3 regions of the Mycobacterium florentinum genome follow, and region 2 is predicted to be linked to each of the others. Evidence: riboswitches for the same ligand, from Rfam matches in the RefSeq annotation. Region 2 holds a riboswitch; each other region holds the start of a gene.

Region 1 (3,266 bases), 2.7 Mb from region 2:
CGCCAGCCTTCGCGACCGGGAGAAGACTCTGGTCGCCCAGCGGACTGAGCGTGAAAAGCAGTGGCGCTCAGGCGATCTCGACGTGGTCGCCGAGGTCGACGACGAGCAGATCGCCGAAGTGCTGGGCAACTGGACCGGCATCCCGGTGTTCAAGCTCACCGAAGCGGAGACGACCCGGCTGCTGCGCATGGAGGACGAGCTGCACAAGCGGATCATCGGCCAGGTGGATGCGGTCAAGGCCGTGTCCAAGGCGATCCGCCGCACCCGCGCCGGGCTGAAAGACCCCAAGCGGCCGTCCGGCTCGTTCATCTTCGCCGGCCCGTCCGGTGTCGGTAAGACCGAGCTGTCCAAGGCGCTGGCCAACTTCTTGTTCGGCGACGACGACGCGCTCATCCAGATCGACATGGGCGAGTTCCACGACCGCTTCACCGCGTCGCGGCTGTTCGGTGCCCCGCCGGGATACGTCGGCTACGAAGAGGGCGGCCAGCTCACCGAGAAGGTGCGCCGCAAGCCGTTCTCCGTGGTGCTGTTCGACGAGATCGAGAAGGCACACCAGGAGATCTACAACAGCCTGTTGCAGGTCCTCGAGGATGGCCGGCTCACCGACGGGCAGGGCCGCACGGTCGACTTCAAGAACACCGTGCTGATCTTCACGTCCAACCTCGGTACGTCGGACATCAGCAAGCCGGTCGGCCTGGGCTTCACCCAGGGTGGCGGCGAGAACGACTACGAGCGGATGAAGCAGAAGGTCAACGACGAGCTGAAGAAGCACTTCCGCCCTGAGTTCCTCAACCGCATCGATGACATCATCGTCTTCCACCAGCTGACTCGCGACGAGATCATCCAGATGGTCGACCTGATGATCGGCCGGGTCGCCAACCAGCTCAAGGGCAAGGACATGGCCCTGGACCTGACCGACAAGGCCAAGTCGTTGCTGGCCAAGCGCGGTTTCGACCCGGTGCTGGGTGCTCGCCCGCTGCGGCGCACCATCCAGCGCGAGATCGAGGACCAGCTCTCGGAGAAGATCCTCTTCGACGAGGTCGGACCCGGCCAGGTCGTCACCGTCGACGTGGACAACTGGGACGGCGAGGGCACCGGCGAGGACGCGGTGTTCACGTTCACCGGAGCGCGCAAGCCGCCGGCCGAGTCGGAGCTGCAGAAAGCCGGAGCGCACGCCGCCCCCGAGAACCCGTAGCACTACAGCAAACGGGTGGTTAGTCTCTGACCGGACTAACCACCCGTTTTGCTGTGCTGAGGACTAAGGGGCTTACCTGTGCTGATCGTGACCACCAATGACCTTCCGGGCTGGGAGATTCGGCGTGTCTGCGGCGAAGTGTTCGGGCTGACCGTTCGATCGCGAAATGCGTTCTCCCAGATGGGCGCCGGCTTCAAGGCGATGTTCGGCGGGGAGCTACAGGGGATGACCAAAAATCTGGCCGAGAGCCGCAACGAGGCGATGGGCCGGCTGATCTCCGAGGCGCGCAACCGCGGCGGCAACGCGATCGTCGCGATGCGATTCGACACCACCGAAATCGGCGACGTCTGGACCGAGATCTGTGCCTACGGCACTGCCGTGGAGGCGGTCCCGGTCACGGACGGGGCGAAGTACACGGCCAGCCAGCTCGGCTACGGTGGCGGGCCTGCGCAGTGATTGTTGTTTGTTCGGCCGCCGCGTCAGATTAGACTGACGACTGTTAACGACGGGCAACGGAATCTGGTGAAATTCCAGAACGGTCGCGCCACTGTGAAAAGTCAGACCCGCAACCCGTCACCCAAGTGGGACGCGTCATTCCCAGAAGGAGTCAACAGTGTCCAGTACCGAGACGACCGGCAGTCGCTCGATTGATTTGTCGGCGGCAAGTGCCGCGCTCTGGTTGGCGGCAACCGCTTTCCTGGCGTTGATGGCGATTTACTTCGTCGGCGTCGATCAGGGTGCCGTGTCGGTGTTCGGCAGCGACACGCATGTGCACGAATTCGTGCACGATGCGCGCCACCTCCTCGGCTTCCCCTGCCACTGACCCGGCGTGGAAAAGCGTCTGATCGGACGCGGGCTGCTGGCGGGCGCAATCGGCGCCGTGCTGGCATTCGTATTCGCCCGTCTGTGTGCCGAACCGGTAATTGCCCGCGCGATCGAATTTGAGGACGGTCGCACCGACGCCGAGAATGCGCACGGTGTGCACGAGCACGGCGCCGAGCTGTTCACCCGCGGTGTGCAGGCCAACCCCGGACTCGGCTTTGGTGTGCTGATTTTCGGCATTGCGATGGGCGCACTGTTCGCCGTGGTGTTCTGCGTTGTCTATGCTCGCACGGCGGGCCGCACGGAAAGCCCTGCGCCACACCAGCTTTCGCTGCTTCTGGCGGCGGGGGCCTTCGTGGCGGTGTACCTGGTTCCGTTCCTGAAATATCCGCCGAATCCTCCCGCCGTCGGCCAGTCCGACACGATCGCCGCCCGCACCGGCTGGTATCTGCTGATGGTGCTGGTGTCGGTGCTGCTGGCGATCGCGGCGGTATGGCTGGCCGGCCGGCTGGCTGACCGATTCGGCGTATGGAACGGACGGCTGCTCGCGGCCGGGGCCTATTTGGTGGCCCTCGTGGTAGTGACGGAGTTGCTGCCGACGGTGGACGAGACGCCCGGACCGTTGCGCGACGCTTCGGGCGCGATCATCTACCCCGGCTTTCCCGCCGATGTCCTCTACGAATTCCGGGTGCTGTCGTTGGGTACGCAGCTGCTGCTCTGGGTGAGCATCGGCCTGGTCTTCGCGACGCTCGCCGGGCGGTTGCTGGGCGAGCGCGCCGAGCGCGGACGGGTATCGAGCATCGCGGTGTGACGGAGGTCGCCCGGCTGACCCTGGTGTCGCACGCGATGACCGATGCGATGGCAGGCGTGCGATTTCCGGCCGACGAGCCGCTGAACGACGCCGGCCGTCGACAGGCTGAAGCCGTTGCGGGCCTTGATGTCCCGGGCTCGCGCCACCTTGTAGGCCCCGAGCAGCGCGCCCGTCAAACCGCGCGGCTGCTGGGCCTGGATGCCACGATCGAGCCGCGGCTGGCCGACTTGGACTGCGGGCGCTGGCGTGGGCAGGCGCTTGCGGCCGTGCCCGCGGCCGACCTCGAGGTGTGGCTGACCGAGCCGGCCGCGGCGCCGCACGGCGGCGAGTCCATCGTCGAGCTCACCGAACGGGTGGCCGGATGGCTGGCGTCGTTGATCGAGGGGCCGTCGCGAACCGTTGCCGTGACGCACCCGGCGGTGATCCGGGCGGCGATCG
Region 2 (3,266 bases):
GCCTGCCGGCGCGCGATCTCGGGCCGCTGCGACGGCTGATCGCCACGCTGCCGGCGCTGGAAGTGTCCCGCCCGGACTGGCCGGCCGAGGCCGTAGTGGTCGGGCCGCTGCACTTCGAGCCGACCGATCACATCCTCGAGGTGCCGGCCGGCACCGGGCCGGTGGTTGTCATCGCACCGTCGACCGCCCTGATCGGCACCGAGGGGCTGGCCGAAGTCGCGCTGGGGTGCCTGACGCCGGGGGAGACGTTGCCGGCGGGGTCGCGCCTGCTGGTGTCGCGTCTCGACGGTCCGAATCTGACGGTGCCGCCGTGGGCCGCCGTCGGGCTGGGACGTCAGGACGAGCTGCTGGCGCACGCCGATCTGGTGATCTGCGGCGGCGGCCACGGAATGGTCGCCAAGACGCTGCTGGCCGGGGTGCCGCTGGTGGTGGTTCCCGGCGGCGGCGACCAGTGGGAGATCGCCAACCGGGTGGCGCGGCAGGGGAGCGCGCGGCTGATCCGGCCGCTGACCGCCGGTGCGCTCGTCGAGGCGGTCAATGACGTGCTGGCGACGCCCGGCTACCGCGAGGCCGCGCGCACCGCGGCGTCCGGCATCCACCGCGTCGCCGACCCGGTGCGGGTATGCCACCAAGCGCTGGCACTCGTGAAATGACCGGGCTCGGTATGTTGGCTGGCGTGCGGCTGACGGAGTTCAACGAGCGGGTGGTGCTGCGGTTTGGCGCCGCTTACGGTGCATCGGTGCTGGTAGATCACGTGCTGCCGGGTTTCGAGGGCCGGACCGCCGCCCAGGCGATCGAGGACGGCATCGAACCCCGCGACGTCTGGCGGGCGTTGTGCGTCGACTTCGACGTGCCCCGCGAGCAGTGGTGAGCCGCTAACCACACTCAACGCCGGCCGGACCGGGGCGCCTGGCGAAATACGCAGTCGCCGCACACCGATCGTCCGGGAAGGCGATAGAACAGGCAGCAGCTGTCGCGCTTGAACCCCAGATGTGAGCCGGTGATGGCGCCGGACCCGGACAGCACGCCGGTGTTCAGCAGCGATTCGGTGCTCTCGACGATCCGCGCGCGCAGGTCAGGCCGGGCCGCGAGCAGCGCCCGTGACGCGCCGACGAGCGCCGACGCGATGTTGCCCGCCAGCAGGGCGGGCGCCAGTTTGACCTGCAGGCCGGCCGCGAACGGCTGCATATGGTGTTGCACCACAAGGCGATACAACAACTCCGCCGAGGTGTGCGCGACCTGCTCTCCGATGGGCTCGGGCAGGCGCAGCTGCGCCCCATCGTCGGCACGTTGCAGGTCTTGCAGGTCCGGGACGACGCCGTGGGCCAACGCGCAGGCCAGCACCGGGGACCACAGCCGGGTGGCGTGGCCGAGGTGAACCAGCGAGGCGCCGATCCGCAGGTCCGTCGTGTTGTAACGCTTTGCGGTGGTGTCGATCAAACCGGCAAAGCCGTCGGCGTAGTCCTGGCGGACCGGGTGCCATCCTGCCGCGGCGCCGCCCACGGTCAGCGCGAAAAACCCCCTGTAGGAAGATATTTCGGCAAGCTCGCCGGAGATATCCATGCGGCGCATCCAGCCTCTCTGGGGAGATCCGCCCCAGCGTCTAGTGAGGAAGCGCCGACGGTGAGTATCTGGCTCTCGGGTGGAGAAGATGTGCCCGATCACAGTGGCGGGACCGCACCGGATTCGCACCGGTTTCCTCAAGGTTCATGCGGGCCGTCGGCGCCCTGTCGGTAGCTGATGTTGCCACACGAAACGCCCGCGGCGTGTCGAACTTGAATCGAACAGGTGTTCGTCTACTGTGGGGATCGTTCGACGATGACTTGTCGGTGGGTCTCTCTAGTGTCACGGCCAACCGACCGATACCGGTCAGAGAACGACGACTACAGGAGAGACACCATGGCGCAAGCGCCCGACCGCGAAAAGGCCCTCGAACTGGCGATGGCCCAGATCGAGAAGAGCTACGGCAAAGGCTCGGTGATGCGTCTCGGCGACGAGACACGTCAACCGATCTCGATCATTCCCACCGGATCCATCGCGTTGGACGTGGCCCTGGGCATCGGCGGCCTGCCGCGCGGCCGGGTCGTGGAGATCTACGGCCCGGAATCCTCGGGTAAGACCACCGTTGCCCTGCACGCGGTGGCCAACGCCCAGGCCGCCGGCGGCGTCGCGGCGTTTATCGACGCCGAGCACGCCCTGGACCCCGATTACGCCAAGAAGCTCGGCGTCGACACCGATTCCCTGCTGGTCAGCCAGCCCGACACCGGTGAGCAGGCCCTGGAGATCGCCGACATGCTGATCCGCTCGGGCGCGCTGGACATTCTGGTCATCGACTCGGTGGCCGCCCTGGTGCCGCGCGCGGAGCTCGAGGGCGAGATGGGCGACAGCCACGTCGGGCTGCAGGCCCGGCTGATGAGCCAGGCGTTACGGAAAATGACTGGCGCGCTGAACAATTCGGGAACCACCGCGATCTTCATCAACCAGCTCCGCGAGAAGATCGGGGTGATGTTCGGCAGCCCGGAAACCACCACGGGTGGAAAGGCGTTGAAGTTCTACGCGTCGGTGCGCATGGACGTGCGCCGGATCGAGACCCTCAAGGACGGCACCGACGCGGTCGGTAACCGCACCCGGGTCAAGGTCGTCAAGAACAAGGTGGCACCGCCGTTCAAGCAGGCCGAGTTCGACATCCTCTACGGCCGCGGCATCAGCAGGGAGGGCTCGCTGATCGACATGGGTGTGGACCAGGGCTTCATTCGCAAGTCCGGTTCCTGGTTCACCTACGAGGGCGAGCAGCTCGGTCAGGGCAAGGAGAACGTCCGCAACTTCTTGATGGAGAACGGCGACATCGCCAACGAGATCGAGAAGAAGATCAAGGAAAAGCTTGGCATTGGCGCGGTAGTGACTGCTGATGACGACGTCCTCCCCGCTCCCGTCGACTTCTGATCCCTCCCGCGAAGAGCAGGCGCGGGCGTTGTGCCTGCGCCTGCTCACCGCCAGGGCACGCACCCGGGCCGAGTTGTCCGGCCAGCTCGCCAAACGCGGATACCCCGGCGACGTCAGCGCCCGGGTGCTCGACCGGCTGGCCGCCGTCGGGCTGGTAGACGACAAGGACTTCGCGAAACAATGGGTGCGGTCCCGGCACGCTCACGCGGGAAAGAGCAAGCGCGCCTTGGCCGCCGAGCTGCACACCAAGGGCGTCGACAAAGAGGTCATCACCACCGTGCTGGCCGGCATTGATGCCGGTGCCGAGCGGGACCGGGCCGAAG
Region 3 (3,266 bases), 2.8 Mb from region 2:
CTATGACGTAGCCAAGTACATCCAGGTCGACCTGCGCGACCCCGCCTCGATCGACGCGGCGCTCGAGCAGCTGGACGGCCCCGTCCACGCCCTGTTCTCGGCGGCCGGTGTTGCCGACGGCGCGACCGACCTGCTGAAGATCAACTTCATCGGGCACCGCCACCTGATCGACCGGCTGCTGGAAAAGAACCAGCTTCCATCCGGTTCGGCCATCTGCTTCATCTCGTCGGTCGCCGGGATGGGCTGGGAGAACGACCTGGAACTGCTGACCGAGTTCTTGGCCACACCGGACTACGCGGCCGCCGTGGCCTGGTCGGAGGCGCACGAAGCCGAAGGCATCATCCACTACGGCACCAGCAAGAAGATCGTCAACGCCTACGTGGCCACCCAGGGTCTTCCCCTGCTGAAGAAGGGCATTCGCATCAACGCGATTTGCCCGGGCCCGACCGACACCCCGCTGGCCCAGGCCAATGCCGACCTGTGGCTCACCTTCGCCCAGGACTACCGCGAAGAGACCGGCTCCAAGGTCCACACGCCGGAGCAGATGGGCGATGTGATGGCCTTCCTGAACAGCGCCGCGGCCTTCGGCGTCAACGGGATCACGGTGCTGGTGGACTACGGCCACACGATGGCCTCGCTGACCAACGCTTACCCGCCGGGCAAGCCGATCATCGACATCATCATGGGCCGCGTCAAACTCTGACGGCGCTACCGTCGGAGGCATGGCACGCATCATCGTCTTCGGCGGGCACGGCAAGGTCGCACTGCAGCTGGCCCGCATCCTGACCGAACGCGGTGACGGGGTGAGCTCCGTCTTCCGCAATCCCGAGCACTCCGGCGACGTCGCTGCCACCGGCGCCGATCCGGTCGTCGCCGATATCGAGCAGTTGGACACCGCCGCGCTGGCCGATCTGCTGCCCGGGCACGACGCGGTCGTCTTCTCGGCCGGCGCGGGCGGCGGCAACCCGGCGCGCACCTATGCCGTCGACCGTGACGCGGCGATCCGGGTGATCGACGCCGCCGCGCACGCGGGCGTCAAGCGGTTCGTGATGGTGTCCTACTTCGGTGCTGGACCCAATCATGGCGTCCCACAGGATGATCCGTTCTTCGCCTACGCAGAGGCCAAGGCCGCCGCGGACGCCCACCTGCGGGCCAGTGAGCTCGACTGGACGGTGCTGGGGCCCGGCCGGCTCACGCTGGAACCGGCGACCGGGCGCATCGTCGTCGGCCAGGGCAAGGGCTCGGTGTCGCGCGCCGATGTCGCGCTCGTCGTGGCCGCCGCGCTGGCCGACGATTCGACCATCCGGCGGACCATCGAATTCAACAACGGAGACATCCCGATCGCGCAGGCGCTGGCAGGCTGACTAAACTGCATCTCGCAGCTGGTCTGCTTGCGCCGCAACCCCGCGGCGCCGGCATCGAACGAAGCAGCGTTAGTAACGCTTCGCAAGAGGGAACCCGGTGAGAATCCGGGACTGTCCCGCAACGGTATGCAGGAACGAACGCCGTCATATGGCACTGGTCAGTACGACTGGGAAGCGACGGCCACTAGGAGCACCACCCGGTGCGCGCCTGCGAGTCCGGAGACCTGCCGGCTGTGCCGGGCGCACCCGCGTCCGGCGGCTCATCGCCTCGTGGAATGGGCGTTAGGCTGCAGCCGTTGTGGTTGGTACTCAGGTGCAAACCGCATCCGGATTGGCTGCAGGTCCGTTGGCGGTGACCACCACGCCGATTAAAGGACGAATATCGTGACCCCCCAAGTATTCACAGCAACCGTTGTCGGCTCTCCGCGCATCGGACCGAAACGCGAACTCAAGCGGGCGACCGAGGGCTACTGGAAAGGCCGTACCAGCCGATCCGAACTCGAAAACATCGCCGCCACCCTGCGCCGCGACACCTGGAAGGGCCTGGCCGACGCCGGCCTGGACTCGGTGCCGGTGAACACCTTCTCCTACTACGACCAGGTGCTCGACACCGCGGTCATGCTCGGCGCGCTGCCGGCCCGGGCCGCGCAGGTTACCGACGACCTGGACCGCTATTTCGCCGCGGCGCGTGGCAACAAGGACGTCGCGCCGCTGGAGATGACCAAGTGGTTCGACACCAATTACCACTACATCGTTCCTGAGATCGAGCCGGCGACGAAGTTCACGCTCAACCCGGACAAGGTGCTCTCCGAGCTGAAAGAGGCTCTCGAGCAAGGGATTCCGGCGCGCCCGGTTGTCGTCGGCCCGATCACCTTCCTGTTGCTGAGCAAGGCCGTCAACGGTGGCGGCGCCCCGATCGAGCGGTTGCAGGAGCTGGTGGGAATCTACTCCGAGCTGCTGAGCCTGCTGGCCGACAACGGCGCGCAGTGGGTACAGATCGACGAGCCGGCGCTGGTCACCGACATCTCCCCCGACGCCCCCGCACTGGCCGAGGCGGTCTACAACGCGCTGGGCAAGGTGAGCAACCGGCCCGCCATCTACGTCGCCACCTACTTCGGTGACCCCGGCGACTCGCTGGGGGCGCTGGCCCGCACACCCGTCGAGGCGATCGGCGTCGACCTGGTTTACGGTGCCGGCACCGCGATCGCCGCGGTGCCCGGGCTGGCCGACAAGACCCTGGTGGCCGGTGTCGTCGATGGTCGCAATATCTGGCGTACCGATCTCGAGGCGGCGCTGGCCAAGCTGACGAGCCTGCTGGATTCGGCTGGCAGCGTTGCGGTTTCGACGTCCTGCTCGACCCTGCACGTGCCGTACTCGCTGGAGCCGGAGACCGGCCTGGACGACGCGCTGCGCAGCTGGCTGGCGTTCGGTGCCGAAAAGGTGCACGAAGTCGTCGTTTTGGCACGCGCCCTGCACGAGGGCCGCGAGGCCGTCGCCGACGAGATCGAGGCATCCAACGGCGCGGTCGCGTCCCGCACGAGTGACCCGCGGCTGCACAACGACGGACTCCGGACCCGACTCGATTCGATCGTGGCGTCCGGCGTGCATCGCGGCGACGCCGCACAACGGCGGACCAGCCAGGAGGCGCGGCTGCACCTGCCGCCGTTGCCGACCACCACGATCGGGTCGTTCCCGCAGACCGTCGAGATCCGCAAGGCGCGCGCCGCGCTGGTCGCCGGTGAGATCGACGAGGCCGAATACGACCGGCGGATGAAGCAAGAGATCTCCGACGTCATCAAGCTGCAGGAACAACTCGGCCTCGACGTGCTGGTGCACGGTGAGCCGGAGCGCAACGACATGGTGCAGTACTTCGCCGAGCAACTGGACGGGTTCTTCGCCACC

Evidence for each region. A riboswitch is a leader RNA that binds a small molecule or an ion and turns the genes downstream of it on or off. The one in region 2 is predicted to bind cobalamin.
Region 1: another riboswitch for cobalamin. It lies ahead of G6N55_RS19940 (CbtB domain-containing protein); the one in region 2 lies ahead of G6N55_RS07130 ((2Fe-2S)-binding protein).
Region 3: another riboswitch for cobalamin. It lies ahead of metE (5-methyltetrahydropteroyltriglutamate--homocysteine S-methyltransferase); the one in region 2 lies ahead of G6N55_RS07130 ((2Fe-2S)-binding protein).

Annotation. Positions count from the first base shown of each region.
Region 1 is NZ_AP022576.1:4,212,451-4,215,716, forward strand. It holds gene clpC1 (ATP-dependent protease ATP-binding subunit ClpC) at 1-1,195, shown strand, start outside; gene G6N55_RS19935 (YbjQ family protein) at 1,274-1,651, shown strand; cobalamin riboswitch at 1,653-1,847, shown strand; gene G6N55_RS19940 (CbtB domain-containing protein) at 1,809-2,018, shown strand; gene G6N55_RS19945 (CbtA family protein) at 2,025-2,828, shown strand; gene G6N55_RS19950 (histidine phosphatase family protein) at 2,825-3,266, shown strand, end outside.
Region 2 is NZ_AP022576.1:1,515,256-1,518,521, reverse strand. It holds gene G6N55_RS07140 (glycosyltransferase) at 1-653, shown strand, start outside; gene G6N55_RS07135 (DUF3046 domain-containing protein) at 677-871, shown strand; gene G6N55_RS07130 ((2Fe-2S)-binding protein) at 886-1,563, opposite strand; cobalamin riboswitch at 1,606-1,736, opposite strand; gene recA (recombinase RecA) at 1,900-2,943, shown strand; gene recX (recombination regulator RecX) at 2,909-3,266, shown strand, end outside.
Region 3 is NZ_AP022576.1:4,969,140-4,972,405, reverse strand. It holds gene G6N55_RS23670 (SDR family oxidoreductase) at 1-703, shown strand, start outside; gene G6N55_RS23665 (SDR family oxidoreductase) at 723-1,364, shown strand; cobalamin riboswitch at 1,397-1,610, shown strand; gene metE (5-methyltetrahydropteroyltriglutamate--homocysteine S-methyltransferase) at 1,749-3,266, shown strand, end outside.